One region of the Enterococcus mediterraneensis genome, then DNA from elsewhere that is predicted to be linked to it. Evidence: a T-box and tRNA genes for the amino acid it is inferred to sense, from the RefSeq annotation. Region 1 holds a T-box; the other holds one or more tRNA genes.
The links. The T-box of region 1 lies ahead of pheS (phenylalanine--tRNA ligase subunit alpha). A T-box ahead of a tRNA ligase gene usually reads a tRNA of that ligase, here a tRNA-Phe.

Region 1 (9,478 bases):
TATACAGGAGGAATACCAAGATCACTAGTGCAATCGACCATAAAATATCCGGCATGGTAATATTCTTCAGTTTCAGAATCGGCATTAGTAACGTGGGGAAACTGTATAAGAATAAGCGCTCGCTTTTATGCAAGTTCTTTTCAAGCGCTGTACTAAAGAAAGAGATTCCTATTATTTTTTTCTTATACAACACTCTCCAGATAATAATGATCAGTGCTACAGTAACAAAGAAAAATATTCTGGCCGCCATATGATACATTGACTGGCGCACTAAGCAAGCCGCCGCTACTAAGAGAATATAAAGACCAATCAATCCCCATTTTCGCTTCTGTTCTTGATTTTCCACTTTACACCTACCTCGCTTTTTCCTGAAACAAATCATTTCTACTTATTTATAGCTAAGGACTTCTCTCGTGAGATCCATAACATGCTCTACCATTACGCTATCGCAATTACTGTGAAAATGCAACCCTTTTCGATAACATTATCTTGGAAAAATCTACCCTGACAAAAACATTATTTTGGTCTGTCAATAATGCTCCTGCTCACTGCGATAAAGATCAAAAATACTCTTGCCGTAAATATACGGGATAAAAGCATTTGTTTCCAAAAGCCGCAAGTATTCTTTTTCATTCACCCATGCAGCTTCAGTGACTTCACTGGCTTGCAGGGTGATTTCAACAAGCGGGATATCCTTCGTCACAAAATAAATTTCATTCCATCCTTCAGCAAAGCGGACAGTCAAGCGGCTGGGAATATCTTGCAAAGAAAGACTGATGCCTAATTCTTCTCGCGTTTCTCTTTCCGCCGCTTCAAAAAGCGCTTCGCCGGCGATCACTGCACCGGATGCTGAATAATCCCAGTACCCCGGCCACGAAGCTTTGTCTGGATGACGGCGCTGGATCAGCAGCTGCCCTTGGCTGTTGAAGATCAGCACAGTCACTACAAAACGATACTCGCCGATCTCCATGGGAACACCCCGCTGATGGGACTTTTCTTTTCTATGCTTTTGCGCATCGTAGACATCTGTTACCTCCATGCAATTCTCCTCCTTCCCTTATTTCAAAACAAAAAAAGTCGCGATATAAAGTGATCAATGAAGCAAGATACTCAACCAGCATGATGGGATTTTTACGAACCACTGCAGTTTGTTTCCAAACACAAACCGCTCGTGGTTTTCGTATTCCATAGTTTGAGTATCTTGACTTAGTGATCCATATCACGACTCTGCTTTATTTCGATCTTAACGGATCTCAGCAGCTAATTTTTCTATTAAGCTGGTTGTTACTTTTTCCATCGCACGATTGATCTCTTCATCAGTCAATGTGGCTTCTGGATTGACGAATGTCAGGCTGTAGGCCATTGATTGATAGCCTGATTCGATATTTTCTCCACGGTAAACATCAAACAATTGGATATCTGTCAAATATTTTCCAGCAGCATTTCTGATGACTTCAACGATCGCTTGATTTTCCACTTCGTCTTTTACTAGTAAAGCGATATCGCGGCTGACAGAAGGGAATTTGGAAACAGCTTGATAGATATATTTTGCGACATCTGTCGTTACCATATATTGCAAATTCAATTCCGCCACATAGGTTTCTGGAATATCATATTGTTTTGCGACATTTGGATGGACTTGGCCGATAAATCCGATTTTTTCTTCATCAAAGAAAATGTCAGCGGCTCTTCCAGGATGCAGATCTTTCATGTCACTTGTTTTGCGATATGTGATCTGTTCGTTGATCGACAACATCGCAAACAAGTTTTCCAAGATTCCTTTCAATGTAAAGAAATCAACTTTCTCTGCTTTGCTTTGCCAATCTTTACTTTGCCATTCACCAGACAATGCCAACGCCAAATGGTTTTCTTCCAATGGCAAGCTGGTTTTTGCGTCCGCATTTTGATAGAACACACGACCGATCTCATATAACGCGATCTGTTGGTTTTTACGAGCAGTATTGTAAGCTACATCATCCAACAATCCGCTGACAAGATTCAGGCGCAGAACAGAACGTTCTTCACTCATTGGCCAATCTAAACGTGTTACATTGCTTTCTTTCATCATGAAAGATGTCGATTTTTCTTCCGTTGTCAACGCATAGCTGATTGCTTCAGAAACACCGGAGCCTTCAAGGATACGACGAACTTTGCGGGTCTTCACTTGTTCTTCTGTCAGACTTCCCGCAACTGTTTCGCCGCTTGGCAATGTAGAAGGTAAACGATCATAGCCGTAAATCCGTGCCACTTCTTCGATGATGTCTGCTTCGATGGCAATGTCCCAACGACGAGGCGGGATCGTTACTTGATAATTGCCTTCATTTTCCTCAAATGGAAAGCCTAACGCGTCAAATACATGATCGACATCTTCTGTTGTCAATTCGGTACCCAGTGTGCGGTTGATTTTTTCTAATTTGATGGCAACATGTTGATCTTCTACTTCAACTTCTGAACCTGCTACGTGTCCTTTTAGAACTTCGCCGCCTGCTAATGCCGCGATCATGGCCGCCGCTACATCACCGGCTTCGCCGATGGTTCCTTTATTGATGCCTTTTTCAAAGCGGGCTGAAGATTCGCTACGCAGATTGAATTGTTTCGATGTGCGTCGAATGGACACACTGTCAAACAACGCCGCTTCTAATGCGATGGTTGTTGTTGTTTCAGTTATTTCTGAATCAAGTCCACCCATCACGCCGGCAAGAGCTACTGGAACAGAGCCGTTGGTGATCACGATGTTTTCAGGCGTCAATGTTCTTGTTTCGCCATCAAGTGTCACTAATTCTTCTTTGTCATTTGCTCGGCGAACCACGATCTCTTTGCTGTTCAATTTATCATAATCAAAAGCATGCAGCGGTTGACCGAATAACAATAAAATATAGTTGGTCACGTCAACGACATTGTTGATAGGACGGATCCCTTCATTCATCAATAGATTTTGCAGCCATTGTGGACTTGGCGCGATCTTAACGCCTTCGATGATGCGGATTTGATAAGCAGGTGTATCATTTTGATCAGTGACTTTTACTGACAGCTTATCTGAAGCAGGACGATCCGCTTCTTTCAATTCTTCATCGTCAAATTGCGGTTTTTGATCGTAGATAGCACCGACTTCATAAGCGACACCCCGCATGCTCAATGCGTCCGCACGGTTTGGTGTGATGGAAAGTTCAATGATGCTGTCATCCATATCAAGATAAGAAAAAACTGGTTCGCCATTGACTGCATCTTCAGGCAGATAATAGATTCCTTCAGCGTATTCTTTTGGGATCACGCTGTCGGCATAGCCGACTTCTTGTAAAGAACAGATCATACCGTTAGAAACTGCTCCCCGCATTTTGCCTTTTTTGATTTTGACGTTGCCGGTGATTCGTGATCCTGGTAATGCGACGATCACTTTGATGCCCGCTTTGACGTTAGGCGCACCGCATACGATTTGTGATAATTCTTCTTCGCCGATATCCACTTGACAGATAGACAAGTGATCGGAATCAGGATGCGGAACACATTCTTTCACTTCACCGACAACGATTTTTTTCAAACCTTCTTGCGGTACTGTGATCCCTTCGACTTCGATACCGGTCACAGACATTTTATCTGCCAATTCTTTTGGCGAAACAGCCGAAAGATCTAAATATTTATTTAACCATTTATAGGATACTAACATTTTTCTCTATTCCCCCTTGAATTGACCTAAGAAACGCAGATCATTTTGATAGAAATTACGGATATCATTGACACCGTAACGCAGCATCGCTACTCGATCCGGACCTAAGCCGAATGCGAATCCGCTGTATACTTCAGGGTCGATTCCAGACATCCGCAAGACGTTCGGATGGACCATACCGGCACCTAAGATCTCGATCCAGCCGGTGTATTTGCAGACATTACAGCCGGCACCGCCGCATTTGAAACAGCTGACATCAACTTCCACGGATGGTTCAGTGAATGGGAAGTAACTTGGACGCAAACGGATCTCGCGATCTTCCCCAAACATTTTTTTCATCATTACTTCCAATGTTCCTTTTAGATCCGCCATCGTGATATTTTTGTCTACGACCAATCCTTCGATTTGATGGAATTGGTGGCTGTGAGTAGCGTCATCGGTATCCCGACGGAAAACTTTCCCAGGTGAGATCATTCGCAAAGGACCTTTTGAAAAGTCGTGTTTTTCCATCGTTCGAGCTTGAACAGGAGATGTATGGGTTCTGATCAGTACTTCATCGGAAATATAAAAAGTATCTTGCATATCTCGTGCTGGGTGGTCTTTTGGCAAGTTCATCCGTTCAAAGTTGTAATGATCGGATTCCACTTCTGAACCTTCCACTACTTGATAACCCATACCGATAAAAATATCTTCGATTTCTTCCATGATCTGCGTCAATACATGGCGGACACCTTGTTTGACTGCTTTGCCTGGTAATGTGATATCGATACTTTCCGCCGCTAGTGTACGGTCAAGTTCCGCTTTTTCCAGTTCAATTTTCTTTTCTTCGATTTTTGCGGTCAATTCATCACGGATCTCATTTGCAAAACTGCCGACTTTTGGCCGTTCCTCTGCTGACAGATCTTTCATTCCTCGTAAAACTTCTGTGATAGGACCTTTCTTTCCAAGTGTTTCCACACGAATTTGATTCAACGCTTTTAAATCTTGCGCTGCATCGATCTTCGCTACTGTTTCCTGCTTCAACGCTTCCAGTTTATCCTGTAAAGACATTCTTTTTCCTCCTTTAAATAAATAGCCGTATACCACATCGCAAGTAAGTCATCAAAAAAAGACCCCGTTCCTGATTAAGGAACGAGGTCTCGCGTTACCATCCTATTTTCGTGATAAATCACGCACTTGATTTGCCTAACGGTTGTGGCGACCGGTTTGTACACCATGATACAAACTAGCTCGGGAAGTGAACTTCATTTTTCGATACTTGAACCTGCTTTCAGTCTGTGACAGGTCTCCCTTTTCAAGCTCAGCCAAACTACTCTTTTCCTTCATCGCTATTTCGAATATTTGAATGTATTAAGTGTACAAAAAATTTTATATAAAATCAACTGCATTCTTCAGGCGTGATCCATTTTTCACTCCAATTTTTAACTGAAATAAGACTTTTTTCCAAATCAGTTCCTTTTTCAGTCAATCTGTACAGATTCGATTCTTTGGTAACAATTCCTTCCCGTTCCAGTTCTCGCAAACGTTCCACTAAGACGCGGTCACTTACTTCAGGCACATTATTGGCTAGTTCCACAAAACGTTGGGGACCGCCTTCCAGCAACACATCCAAAATCAATCCATTCCACTTTTTACCTAAAATCGTGAATGCTTTTTCGAACTTGGGACACAGTGAAAATTCCGTCACTTTGATTTGCTCCATTTTTCGTCACCTCTTGAAAGAATTATAGCACATAACTTACATTTTGTAAGTATCCCGGATCGGATTATTTCACGCCATTTTAACTAATTGTCGTCCTGAAAGCAAGACTAGATAGACTTCCGTTACGGGTTTTTGGTAAGCTTCTTCCAATGCTTCTTGGTAAAGCTTTAATTGTCCGCGATATTTTTCTTTCAAAGGATCGATATTGCCGCCTATGACATGATCCGTTTTGAGATCATATAAAACTAAATGATCCTCATAATTGATGAACCCATCGATGATACCGTGGATCAGCAGATCATCTTCCGTATCATCATAATCCATAAAGATCTGCTGAGCATTTTTCAGCATGGCAAAAGGCTGTTCCCTTTTTACTTTCTCTGTCTGATCAAGCAGTTGTTCCCCTAACTGTGTTTCAAAGAACCACAGCAGACTTTTTCGATCGATTTTTTTAGCCACCGGTACATCAAGTACGCTGGCATCGATAAGTTCTTGAATAAAACCGTCGATACTCTCTTCTGTCGGCTTTCTATCCAATGGAAGCATCTGCATTACTGTATGGGTCGCTGTACCAACACTTGCGGCATCTGATGAAGTTTGTTCGATAAAACGCGGTCTTGCCAAACGCTCTTCTGCATAACGATATTGTCGAAAAGTCGCTTGTTCCTGTGAACTCTGCCAAGCTAAACGAGTGTCATCCAGATTATCAGGATCATCAAAGATCCGCTTGATCTCGGAAACAGATTGATAGCTGGTCGTTTTAGGCGCTTTTTCATAAGGATAACGATAATCCAAACGTTTGTGTAAAGCTGAAAATTCAGCTTCATCGATAGCAGCAACTGTGATAAGCTGCTCTTCCGGCTTTGTTTCCAATTCATTGACCGCTGACATGATCTGTTCTTGATTCCACCACTGAATCTTAAAATGAGTATCGGAATGGACAGTAAAGGATTTTCCGACAGCTTCCGGGAAAAATTTTTCCATATCAGGATGACGCACTAAACTCATCCCGACCCAGTTCATCAAGATCTGTGTTTTCTTCATCCGCAACACCGGATTTAAGACCAGCTCTTTTTGCGACAACGCTTCGCTCCATTTTTTGAAAGCATCCCCGCGATCTTTATAAGAACCTACTAAAAACAGCTTTTGTTCCGCACGAGTCAAAGCGACATACAGTTTCCGCATTTCTTCAGAAAAAGCTTTCTTTAAACGCAGCTGTTTGATGGCTTGATAGGGCATCGTTTCGTAGCGGACGCGGCGTTCCGGTTCCACATATTGGATCCCTGCCCCCAACTGTTCTTCAAAAATATAATTGTTAGTAAAATCTTGATTGTTGAAGTTTTTAGACATATCCAGCAAAAAGACAACTGGAAATTCCAACCCTTTACTTGCGTGGATCGTCATAACACGAACGGCATTTTCCGCCGGGATCGCTAATGGTTCTGCTAAATCTTTATCTTTTTCCTGCATTTTTTCGATAAATCGGATAAATTGATACAATCCTCGGAAGCTGCTGCGCTCGTAACTTTGCGCCCGATCCACCAATGCGATCAGGTTCGCATAACGCTGTTGACCAGCCGGCAGTCCTAAGATGTAATCGAGATATGCGGATTCTTCATAGATTTCCCATAAAAGATCCGGGATCGCTTGTTTTTTCGAATGATCCCGCCAGCGTTCCAGCTGATCAAGAAAACGCAAGACTTTTTCTAACAGATCGGATTCTTCCGCGGTATCTGCAAACGTCAGCAACGCTTGGTAAAAATCAGCATTCTTGTCTGCCAGCCGAATTTCCGCCAGCTCATCTTCATGTAAGCCGACGATCGGCGAACGCAGAACCGCCGCCAATGGAATATCATTGTAAGGATTGTCGATGATCTGCATAAGACTGATCATTGTACGAATCTCAGTAGCTTGGAAATAATTTTGCGCGTCATTCACTTCTAGCGGGATATTGAATTTTTTGAAGACATCCAAGATATCCAAATTGTTCTTTTTGGTAGGTGTTAATAATACGATATCGCGATATTCAACCGGACGATTGACCCCAGCTTTTTTATCATAGATTTTAAATCCTTGGTCGATCAGTTCGCGAATCTTCAACGCGACGATATTCAGTTCTCCTTCCGTCTTGGTTTCCACCACGTCAGGATCGTCAGCGACTTCTTTTTCATAGATCAACAGCTCCGTTTGAAACTGATCGCTGTCTGGAAAATTTGGAAAACCCGGAATCAGCGCGGCGGCATCATCATAAGGAATCTGACCGACGCGTTCATCCATCAGTTGTTGGAAAATCAGATTGGTAAAAGACAAAACTTCTTTTCGCGAACGGAAATTTTCCGCCAAAACGATCCGTCTGCCTCCTTCTTCCTTCTCAAAATTTAGATATTTTTCAATAAACAGTGTGGGGTCCGCTAAGCGAAAGGCGTAAATCGACTGCTTGACATCTCCTACCATGAACATATTCCCTGGTGTTTTTTCGGAACGAACCCACGACAAAAGTGTTTCTTGCAGTCGATTGACGTCTTGATATTCATCGACTAAAACTTCTTCAAATTTTCTCCGATAATATCTGGAAGCTTCACTGCCGGTGCCGTCTCCTTGCAGGATCTGCAAAGCAAAGTGTTCCAAGTCGTTGAAGTCCAGCACTTTTCTTTCTTGTTTGCGAAGCTGATAGCGCTCAAGAAATTCTCGAGTCAGCTCCGCCATTTCTTCCACTAATGGCAATGATTTTTCCATCAATTCAGTCATACGCGCTGGAGAAAAAGGCAGGGTATCGTTCACTGCGTTTTCTACATAGCTACGACCGGATTTGCGCAATTCATTGATTTCATCAGACAATGCTTTGTATTCGGCTTTCCGCAAACCTGGGAAACGCTGCTTCAAATCAAAACCTTCTACTTGCGCATATGCGGCATTCAGATCATTGTTTTCAAGTGCTTCATAAAATCGTTTGATCTGAGCGTATTCCCGCTCGATCAAATGATAGATTTTTTCAAACGCCGGATCGAATTCAGCCAGACGATAGGCTTGCTGATAATGCTCCAGTGCCATCTCGACGGATTCCATCAAGAGCGGTCTGATCTGTGTTTGATACAGCGGAGTATTTTCCAAACCGTTCGGAACTTCATAATTTTTCTTCAGATCAGCCAGCCATGCTTTAGGATCCGGATTGGCTCTGGCAAAGGTATACAGCGACATGATCAAGTCAGTCAATCCTTCGTCAGAACGATCCCCGGAAAAATTTTCTGTCAGTTGAAAGAAGATCTCTTCTTTTTCTGCATACTTTTCTTCTCGCAGTTCATCCCAGATCTCTTCTTTCAACAACAAGATTTCTGTCTCGTCTGTCAGCATACGAAAGACTGGGTCAAGGTCGATCAAAAAGTAAAACCGGCGGATGACAGTCATACAAAATGCGTGGAGTGTCGAGATATTCGCCATCGGCAGCAAGACCAATTGTTTGGTGAAGTGGCTCCGGCGATCAGGATCCGGATCTTGATTGATCGCTTCTTGCAACGCTTCTTGGATCCGCTCCTTCATTTCCCGAGCGGCGGCTTCTGTAAAGGTCACGATCAGCAATTCATCGATATTACTGCCGCTTTTTAATTTTTCAATCACTCGACGAACCAAGACCGTCGTTTTTCCAGAACCAGCAGAAGCTGAAACCAACAAGTTATCCCCTTTATCGAAAATCGCTTGCCACTGTCGATCAGTAAATCGTTCGTTCTGGGGCTTTAAAGGGATATCAGTCATTTTCTTCTTCCTCCATTCGTTTCATCACATCATCCTTAGATAATTTTTCCAGACGATGATAGTTGTTTTCCGGCAGCATCACATCAAAATCGCAAATACTGCGGAAAGGACAAAATTGGCAGGCGATCCGTTCTTTTCCTTTATATGCCGGGTTCAAATCGATTTCACCGGAAATGATTTTTTCTGCGGCCTGCTGCATTTGCTTGCGGTTATGCTGGATCAACAACTGCAATTCATCCTCAGTATAAAACTTCGGCGAATTTTTTGTCGCTTTTTGTAATTGCCCCTCTTTATCCATCTTCAATGGAAATAGCGCAGACGTTTCCTTTGGTTCCAATGAACTGTCTAATCGATGGAAAACG
Region 2 (9,478 bases), 940 kb from region 1:
AAGCAGAATATAATGTTTTGCAATATCAATTTATCAATCAAAAAAATCAGCCGCCGGTCCTCTTTTGTATTGAAAAAAAATAAAACGTTCCTGAATAATCCCTTTGTTTGTAAAAACAGCTGGGTTATTCAAGAACGTTTTTATTATATGGCTTTCCTCACTTAAAGATCGGGACTATTTTTCTAGCGGGAGCCATTCCAAGACTCTTTGGATCCAGTGATCCCAAAAGATCCAATTATGCTCGCCGGGTCCTTCTTCATAAGTAACATCAATTCCTTTATCTTGCGCCAATTGCACAAAATACTGATTGGAAGTATAAAGAAAATCTTCTGTTCCGCAAGCGATAAAAAATTTGGGCGCATTTTCTACCGGGCATTCATCCAACATTTTCAGCGGATCGTTTTCAGAGCCCTTGATTTGATCCATCGGTCCGAAGATCCCTTCCCAATAGGCCTGACTGCGCATAGAAAGCAAGGAATCATTATCCTCTGCCAATGCCACCGCGCCAGAAAGAGAAGCAATCGCCGCAAAATTCTGCGGTTTCTTCAAGCCCAGTTTCACCGCGCCGTAGCCCCCCATCGAAAGACCAGCGGCAAATGTTTTTTCCCGTTTTTGTGTAAGCTGCGGAAAAAGTTCATGACAGATCAACGGTAATTCTTCTGAGATAAATGTCCAGTATTTCATATCATAACGTGTATCGGTATACCAAGCCAAGTCAGTAGAGGGCATGATCACTGCCAACCCTAAATCAGCTACATAACGTTCAATCGATGTTCGCCGTTGCCAGACAGATTGATTTCCGCCCATACCATGCAGCAGATACAAAACCGGAACATCTTGGGAATTTCCCGCGGTGCTGGTGCCAACCGCTTTTTCCGTTTTCTGAGGCAAGATAACGTTCAAGCCTACTTCCATTTCTAATACATTAGAGTAAATATTTGCCTGTAAAAAAGCCATCCCCACATCACCTTATCCTTTTTCTTCTATTCTACTATTCTACCAGATTTTTCTTTTACTAGAAGTGTCAATACGACAGCGATCACAACTAACAACAATCCAGCGCCGAATACGCCATGCAGACTATCGTATAAGATTTTTCGCAAAGGCTCTAATAAGTCGGCAGACAACAACTTGGCCGTCTGTGGATTGACCAGTTTGTTCATGATATCCGGATCAGAAGTCAATTTTGCTTGTTGGAGACCATTCGCGGAGATCGTGTTCAATAAGATCCCGAAAACAGAAACCATGATCGTTTGGCCGATCGTACGGACCAATGTATTGAAAGAAGTCGCTACTCCCAGCATTTCTTGAGGAACACTGCTTTGAGCACTAACGGTACAAGTTACCGTCGTGGCTCCCAGACCGATTCCGATGATCGAAGAAATCCCGAAAAACCACAGCCAACTGCTGCCCATTGGGATCAAAAATTGCCAGACAGCACCGATCAATGTGATGACTAACCCCAGCAGTAATGTTTTTCTAATAGAATATTGACTCATCCAACGGCTGGCTAGGAAGGAACCCACCATCCAAAGCAGAGACAACGGTGCCAAGACCAATCCGCCGATACCGGCATTCAATCCCAGAACACCTTGCATCCACATGGGGATATAGACATCGATCCCCATCAAAAAGCCGCTGATCAATGCCGCTACTAAATTGACAACGACAAAAAGCGGACTATGGAAAAGCGACAGGGAGATCACTGGATCTTCTGCTCGTTTTTCTGCCCATAGAAACAATCCAAAACTGATCACTGTCAGTGCCAATAACCCCAATACCAGCAGGCTGAATCCATTGTCGCTTAGTAATTGGAACGCCAACAATAGCGTCAGCAACACCATCATCAAAGAAAAACTGCCGCCAATATCCATTTTCTTGGCTTCTACTTGATGTTTTGGTTCCACTAGGAAATACCAGATCATGCCGATCAAGATCAGTCCGATCGGTACATTGATAAAAAAGATCCAGTGCCAACCGATAGTATCTACGATCATCCCGCCGGCTAAAGGACCCACTACACTGGCAATACCCCAGGCTGTACTATTCAGTCCTAAAACTTTGGCGCGTTTTTCCATCGTATATAGATCCGCAATGATCGTCAAAGCTACCGGCATCATCGCACCGGCACCCATCCCTTGAATCCCTCTGGAGATGATCAACGTCAGCATCGTATTGGAAAGTCCACACAGTGCGGAACCTACGATGAACAAGAATGTCCCTAAAATAAAAATCGGACGACGCCCTATCTTATCTGCTAATTTTCCATAGATAGGCGTCAGCATCGCATTTGTTAATAAATAAATCGAAAATACCCAGTTCATGATCTCGATGCCATGCAGCGAACCTACGATCGTCGGCATTGCTGTAGTGACGATCGTTCCTTCGATGGCTGTCATAAATGTCGCCACAAAAACCGCGATCGTCACTAATGTCACATTTGTTTTTTTCTCCATAGTTTCCTCCTGATTCATGTTGTCATCTGATCCTTTAACTGCGACCAGTGCTGTTTTCTGTCAAATTGATACTTTTCATCCACACGCCTTGAAACTTAACACGCCAAAAAAAAGAACCTCTATCAACAAATCGTCAATAGAGGCCGCCTCTTTACTCTTTCACACTTGCCAATAACGCATCTACTTTATCAGTGCGTTCCCATGGCAAATCGATATCTGTACGACCGAAATGCCCGTAAGCTGCTGTTTGCCGATAGATCGGACGGCGCAGATCAAGCATTTCAATGATACCCGCAGGCCGCAGATCAAAATTCTTGCGGATTGCTTCGATCAATTTTTCTTCTGAAATTTTTCCGGTTCCGAATGTATTTACAGAAATAGAAACCGGTTGAGCAACTCCGATAGCATAAGCCAGTTGTACTTCGACTTTTTTCGCTAATTGAGCAGCTACGATGTTTTTCGCGATATAACGTGCGGCATAACTAGCAGAACGATCGACTTTTGTCGCATCTTTTCCGGAAAAGGCTCCGCCGCCATGACGGGCATAACCGCCGTAAGTATCAACGATGATCTTACGTCCTGTTAAGCCGGCATCTCCTTGAGGCCCGCCGATCACAAATCGTCCTGTCGGATTGATATAATATTTTGTATCTTCGTCCAATAAGTCAGCAGGAATAACCTGTTTGATGACTTTTTCGATGACATCTTGATGGATGGTTTCATTGGTGACTGCAGCATCATGCTGTGTACTGATCACGACCGTATCAACACGCACAGGTTGTCCATTATCATCGTATTCAACTGTTACTTGGGACTTCGCGTCAGGACGCAAATAAGTCAGTTCGTCATTTTTACGCAATTTAGCCAAACGACGAACCAAACGGTGACTCAAAGAAATTGGCAAAGGCATCAATTCCGGTGTTTCGTCTACCGCAAACCCAAACATCAAACCTTGGTCGCCGGCACCGATCTCATCCAAAACGTCGTCTTTAACATCTTCTTGATCCTCGCGGGCTTCCAATGCTGTATCAACACCTTGGGCGATATCCGGTGATTGTTCATCGATAGCTACCAATACTGCTACCGTATCTCCGTCAAATCCAAATTTAGCACGAGTATAGCCGATTTCTTTGATGGTATTGCGCACGATTTTTTGGATATCGACATAAGCTGTCGTCGATATTTCTCCAAAAACCAGCACAAGACCAGTAGTTACTGATGTTTCGCAGGCAACACGCGCCATTGGATCTTTTTCTAAAAGCGCATCTAAAATCGCATCGCTGATTTGATCGGCGATTTTATCTGGATGTCCTTCTGAAACAGATTCTGAAGTAAATAAATGTCTTTCTCTTGTCATGGTGATTCCCCCTAATTGATTTTCGGTTACAAGGCATCTTCGTAGTGACGAATCCTTTCGGGAACTTGCAACGTAAGCTAGTATAGCAGATTTTCATAGGTTTTGCTCGTCTTTAATGAAAACTTTCTATTAAAAAATCAGCGCACAAAAAAAAAGATACTGTTCAGTATCTTTCAAGGACATGATCCGTACGGGATTCGAACCCGTGTTACCGCCGTGAAAGGGCGGTGTCTTAACCACTTGACCAACGGACCAACAATTATTAAAAAGAAATGGGCCTAAATGGACTCGAACCATCGACCTCACGCTTATCAGGCGTGCGCTCTAACCAGCTGAGCTATAGGCCCATAATAACAAAAACTAAAGCGGGTGACGAGAATCGAACTCGCGACAACAGCTTGGAAGGCTGTGGTTTTACCACTAAACTACACCCGCATTTATGGCGCGGGACAGAATCGAACTGCCGACACATGGAGCTTCAATCCATTGCTCTACCAACTGAGCTACCGAGCCAAAAGCGGTTCCGACGGGAATCGAACCCGCGATCTCCTGCGTGACAGGCAGGCATGTTAACCCCTACACCACGGAACCAATTTAGTTTTTAATTGCGGGAGCAGGATTTGAACCTACGACCTTCGGGTTATGAGCCCGACGAGCTACCAGACTGCTCCATCCCGCGATAATATTAAAAAGGAGGATAAGGGATTCGAACCCTTGCACGGTTTTACCCGCCTGACGGTTTTCAAGACCGTTCCCTTCAGCCGGACTTGGGTAATCCTCCAAAATAAAAAATGATCCGTACGGGATTCGAACCCGTGTTACCGCCGTGAAAGGGCGGTGTCTTAACCACTTGACCAACGGACCGTGCTAAACGGAGAAGGAGGGATTTGAACCCTCGCGCCGGTTTCCCGACCTACACCCTTAGCAGGGGCGCCTCTTCAGCCACTTGAGTACTTCCCCAAAAACCAAAAATGTGTTGTTTTGATTTTTTAATGGGCCTAAATGGACTCGAACCATCGACCTCACGCTTATCAGGCGTGCGCTCTAACCAGCTGAGCTATAGGCCCATAATAATAAAAAACTAAAGCGGGTGACGAGAATCGAACTCGCGACAACAGCTTGGAAGGCTGTGGTTTTACCACTAAACTACACCCGCATGGCGGTTCCGACGGGAATCGAACCCGCGATCTCCTGCGTGACAGGCAGGCATGTTAACCCCTACACCACGGAACCAATTTAGTTTTTAATTGCGGGAGCAGGATTTGAACCTACGACCTTCGGGTTATGAGCCCGACGAGCTACCAGACTGCTCCATCCCGCGATAATATTAAAAAGGAGGATAAGGGATTCGAACCCTTGCACGGTTTTACCCGCCTGACGGTTTTCAAGACCGTTCCCTTCAGCCGGACTTGGGTAATCCTCCAAAAAAACAAGACTACAATGCCAACTATGGACCTTGTAGGACTCGAACCTACGACCGGACGGTTATGAGCCGTCTGCTCTAACCAACTGAGCTAAAGGTCCAGGCTCTTAAAAAAATCGCGGCGGAGGGGATCGAACCCCCGACCTCCCGGGTATGAACCGGACGCTCTAGCCAGCTGAGCTACACCGCGAAAATCATTATTAAAATGATATGGAGCCTAGCGGGATCGAACCGCTGACCTCCTGCGTGCAAAGCAGGCGCTCTCCCAGCTGAGCTAAGGCCCCATTGTTGCTTTTTTATCGGGAAGACAGGATTCGAACCTGCGACCCCTTGGTCCCAAACCAAGTGCTCTACCAAGCTGAGCTACTTCCCGTTGTTACTAACGCGCCCAAGAGGAGTCGAACCCCTAACCTTTTGATCCGTAGTCAAACACTCTATCCAGTTGAGCTATGGGCGCATGTTGTGAAATGCCGAGGACCGGAATCGAACCGGTACGGTGATCACTCACCGCAGGATTTTAAGTCCTGTGCGTCTGCCAGTTCCGCCACCCCGGCGCGTTGTGGCAAAAAGCGGAAAACGGGGTTCGAACCCGCGACCCCCACCTTGGCAAGGTGGTGCTCTACCACTGAGCTATTTCCGCATCTTCAGATGCCGGCTAAAGGACTTGACCCCTCGACCCTCTGATTACAAATCAGATGCTCTCCCACCTGAGCTAAGCCGGCTTTTTTTAATGCGGGTGAAGGGACTTGAACCCCCACGCCGTAAGGCGCTAGATCCTAAATCTAGTGCGTCTGCCAATTCCGCCACACCCGCATATACGAAATGAGCCGTACAGGGCTCGAACCTGTGACCCTCTGATTAAAAGTCAGATGCTCTACCAACTGAGCTAACGGCTCATATGGAGGTTAACGGGATCGAACCGCTGACCCTCTGCTTGTAAGGCAGATGCTCTGCCAGCTGAGCTAAACCTCCATGATCTATAAAACAGCGTGGCGACGTCCTACTCTCACAAGGGGCAACCCCTCACTACAATCGGCGCTAAGAAGCTTAACTTCTGTGTTCGGCATGGTTACAGGTGTATCCTTCTCGCTATCGCCACCACACTATTTAATTGAGTAAGTCTTGCTCACTCAAAACTGGATTTGAAGAAAGTCTCAAAACTCTTCCGAGTTTCATTTTGGTTAAGTCCTCGATCGATTAGTATCAGTCCGCTCCAACCATCACTGGTCTTCCACTTCTGACCTATCTACCTGATCATCTCTCAGGGATCTTACTTTCTTAAAGAAATGGGAAATCTCATCTTGAGGTGGGCTTCACACTTAGATGCTTTCAGCGTTTATCCCTTCCCTACATAGCTACCCAGCGATGCCTCTGGCGAGACAACTGGTACACCAGCGGTAAGTCCATCCCGGTCCTCTCGTACTAAGGACAGCTCCTCTCAAATTTCCAACGCCCGCGACGGATAGGGACCGAACTGTCTCACGACGTTCTGAACCCAGCTCGCGTGCCGCTTTAATGGGCGAACAGCCCAACCCTTGGGACCGACTACAGCCCCAGGATGCGACGAGCCGACATCGAGGTGCCAAACCTCCCCGTCGATGTGGACTCTTGGGGGAGATAAGCCTGTTATCCCCAGGGTAGCTTTTATCCGTTGAGCGATGGCCCTTCCATGCGGAACCACCGGATCACTAAGCCCGACTTTCGTCCCTGCTCGAGTTGTTGCTCTCGCAGTCAAGCTCCCTTCTGCCTTTACACTCTTCGAATGATTTCCAACCATTCTGAGGGAACCTTTGGGCGCCTCCGTTACCTTTTAGGAGGCGACCGCCCCAGTCAAACTGCCCATCTGACACTGTCTCCCACCACGATTAGTGGTGCGGGTTAGAGTGGCCATAACGCAAGGGTAGTATCCCACCAGCGCCTCCGTCGAAACTAGCGTCCCGACTTCTACGGCTCCTACCTATCCTGTACATGCGGTACAGACACTCAATATCAAACTACAGTAAAGCTCCATGGGGTCTTTCCGTCCTGTCGCGGGTAACCTGCATCTTCACAGGTACTAAAATTTCACCGAGTCTCTCGTTGAGACAGTGCCCAAATCGTTACGCCTTTCGTGCGGGTCGGAACTTACCCGACAAGGAATTTCGCTACCTTAGGACCGTTATAGTTACGGCCGCCGTTTACTGGGGCTTCAATTCGTACCTTCGCTTGCGCTAAGCACTCCTCTTAACCTTCCAGCACCGGGCAGGCGTCAGCCCCTATACGTCATCTTTCGATTTTGCAGAGACCTGTGTTTTTGATAAACAGTCGCTTGGGCCTATTCACTGCGGCTGCTCGTTAGAGCAGCACCCCTTCTCCCGAAGTTACGGGGTCATTTTGCCGAGTTCCTTAACGAGAGTTCTCTCGCTCACCTTAGGATTCTCTCCTCGACTACCTGTGTCGGTTTGCGGTACGGGCCGTTCAATTCTCACTAGAAGCTTTTCTCGGCAGTGTGACATCAGAAGCTTCGGTACTTAAATTTCCCTCCTCATCACAGCTTGTCCTTAACAAAAGCAAGCATTTGACTCACTTTCAGACTTACTGCTTGAACAGACATATCCATCAGTCTGCACTTCTTAGCCTCCTGCGTCCCTCCATTGCTCAAACAAATTGAACGGGTACAGGAATATCAACCTGTTGTCCATCGCCTACGCCTGTCGGCCTCGGCTTAGGTCCCGACTAACCCTGGGCGGACGAGCCTTCCCCAGGAAACCTTAGTCATTCGGTGGACAGGATTCTCACCTGTCTTTCGCTACTCATACCGGCATTCTCACTTCTAAGCGCTCCAGCAGTCCTCACGATCTGCCTTCAACGCCCTTAGAACGCTCTCCTACCATCGTACCAAAGGTACGATCCACAGCTTCGGTAATATGTTTAGCCCCGGTACATTTTCGGCGCAGGGTCACTCGACTAGTGAGCTATTACGCACTCTTTAAATGGTGGCTGCTTCTAAGCCAACATCCTAGTTGTCTGTGCAACCCCACATCCTTTTCCACTTAACATATATTTGGGGACCTTAGCTGGTGGTCTGGGCTGTTTCCCTTTCGACTATGGATCTTATCACTCACAGTCTGACTCCCGGATATGAATGAATGGCATTCGGAGTTTATCTGAATTCGGTAACCCGAGATGGGCCCCTAGTCCAAACAGTGCTCTACCTCCATCATTCTTAATTCCGAGGCTAGCCCTAAAGCTATTTCGGAGAGAACCAGCTATCTCCAAGTTCGTTTGGAATTTCTCCGCTACCCACACCTCATCCCCGCACTTTTCAACGTACGTGGGTTCGGTCCTCCAGTGCGTTTTACCGCACCTTCAACCTGGACATGGGTAGATCACATGGTTTCGGGTCTACGACTACATACTCATTCGCCCTATTCAGACTCGCTTTCGCTGCGGCTCCGTTTCTTCCACTTAACCTCGCATGCAATCGTAACTCGCCGGTTCATTCTACAAAAGGCACGCTATCACCCATTAACGGGCTCTAACTTGTTGTAGGCACACGGTTTCAGGATCTATTTCACTCCCCTTCCGGGGTGCTTTTCACCTTTCCCTCACGGTACTGGTTCACTATCGGTCACTAGGGAGTATTTAGCCTTGGGAGATGGTCCTCCCGGATTCCGACGGAATTCCTCGTGTTCCGCCGTACTCAGGATCCTCCTAGGTGCTTTCCAAATTTCGTCTACGGGGTTTTTACCCTCTTTGACGGACTTTTCCAAGTCCTTCGACTATCTGAAAAAACTACCAGATCGGAGTCCTACAACCCCAAGATGCAAGCATCTTGGTTTGGGCTTTTCCCGTTTCGCTCGCCGCTACTCAGGGAATCGAATTTTCTTTCTCTTCCTGCAGGTACTTAGATGTTTCAGTTCTCTGCGTCTACCTCGAATGTGCTATGTATTCACACAAACGTAACATCCTATCAAAGATGTTGGGTTCCCCCATTCGGAAATCTCTGGATCATAGCTTACTTACAGCTCCCCAAAGCATATCGGTGTTAGTCCCGTCCTTCATCGGCTCCTAGTGCCAAGGCATCCACCGTGCGCCCTTATTCACTTAACCTAATACAACCTTGCGGTTGGGTTTTGAGTCGTTTCTCTAGCGATAGAGGCGTACTCAAGAATAAGCTTTGAAAAAACTTCTTAAAAAACTCTTTTCAACGCGGTGTTCTCGGTTTGTTTTGATTCTTTTCTTCAAATATCCAGTTTTCAA

Region 2: it has a tRNA-Phe gene. The T-box ahead of pheS (phenylalanine--tRNA ligase subunit alpha) is inferred to sense a tRNA for this amino acid. The anticodon was not compared.

The regions. Positions count from the first base shown of each region.
Region 1 is NZ_UWOP01000001.1:142,536-152,013, forward strand. It holds gene EFB00_RS00710 (hypothetical protein) at 1-346, opposite strand, end outside; gene EFB00_RS00715 (NUDIX hydrolase) at 530-1,039, opposite strand; gene pheT (phenylalanine--tRNA ligase subunit beta) at 1,244-3,664, opposite strand; gene pheS (phenylalanine--tRNA ligase subunit alpha) at 3,671-4,714, opposite strand; T-box leader at 4,789-4,999, opposite strand; gene EFB00_RS00730 (winged helix-turn-helix transcriptional regulator) at 5,043-5,366, opposite strand; gene addA (helicase-exonuclease AddAB subunit AddA) at 5,436-9,116, opposite strand; gene EFB00_RS00740 (PD-(D/E)XK nuclease family protein) at 9,109-9,478, opposite strand, start outside.
Region 2 is NZ_UWOP01000001.1:1,083,530-1,093,007, forward strand. It holds gene mnmM (tRNA 5-(aminomethyl)-2-thiouridylate-methyltransferase MnmM) at 1-83, shown strand, start outside; gene EFB00_RS05185 (alpha/beta hydrolase) at 175-957, opposite strand; gene EFB00_RS05190 (MDR family MFS transporter) at 984-2,456, opposite strand; gene metK (methionine adenosyltransferase) at 2,608-3,813, opposite strand; SMK box riboswitch at 3,811-3,889, opposite strand; tRNA gene EFB00_RS05200 (tRNA-Glu) at 3,996-4,067, opposite strand; tRNA gene EFB00_RS05205 (tRNA-Ile) at 4,087-4,160, opposite strand; tRNA gene EFB00_RS05210 (tRNA-Gly) at 4,178-4,248, opposite strand; tRNA gene EFB00_RS05215 (tRNA-Phe) at 4,254-4,326, opposite strand; tRNA gene EFB00_RS05220 (tRNA-Asp) at 4,332-4,404, opposite strand; tRNA gene EFB00_RS05225 (tRNA-Met) at 4,419-4,492, opposite strand; tRNA gene EFB00_RS05230 (tRNA-Ser) at 4,505-4,594, opposite strand; tRNA gene EFB00_RS05235 (tRNA-Glu) at 4,606-4,677, opposite strand; tRNA gene EFB00_RS05240 (tRNA-Ser) at 4,686-4,773, opposite strand; tRNA gene EFB00_RS05245 (tRNA-Ile) at 4,807-4,880, opposite strand; tRNA gene EFB00_RS05250 (tRNA-Gly) at 4,899-4,969, opposite strand; tRNA gene EFB00_RS05255 (tRNA-Asp) at 4,971-5,046, opposite strand; tRNA gene EFB00_RS05260 (tRNA-Met) at 5,061-5,134, opposite strand; tRNA gene EFB00_RS05265 (tRNA-Ser) at 5,147-5,236, opposite strand; tRNA gene EFB00_RS05270 (tRNA-Ile) at 5,264-5,337, opposite strand; tRNA gene EFB00_RS05275 (tRNA-Met) at 5,353-5,426, opposite strand; tRNA gene EFB00_RS05280 (tRNA-Ala) at 5,448-5,520, opposite strand; tRNA gene EFB00_RS05285 (tRNA-Pro) at 5,536-5,609, opposite strand; tRNA gene EFB00_RS05290 (tRNA-Arg) at 5,620-5,693, opposite strand; tRNA gene EFB00_RS05295 (tRNA-Leu) at 5,705-5,790, opposite strand; tRNA gene EFB00_RS05300 (tRNA-Gly) at 5,805-5,876, opposite strand; tRNA gene EFB00_RS05305 (tRNA-Thr) at 5,886-5,958, opposite strand; tRNA gene EFB00_RS05310 (tRNA-Leu) at 5,968-6,049, opposite strand; tRNA gene EFB00_RS05315 (tRNA-Lys) at 6,060-6,132, opposite strand; tRNA gene EFB00_RS05320 (tRNA-Val) at 6,136-6,208, opposite strand; rRNA gene rrf (5S ribosomal RNA) at 6,224-6,339, opposite strand; rRNA gene EFB00_RS05330 (23S ribosomal RNA) at 6,414-9,328, opposite strand.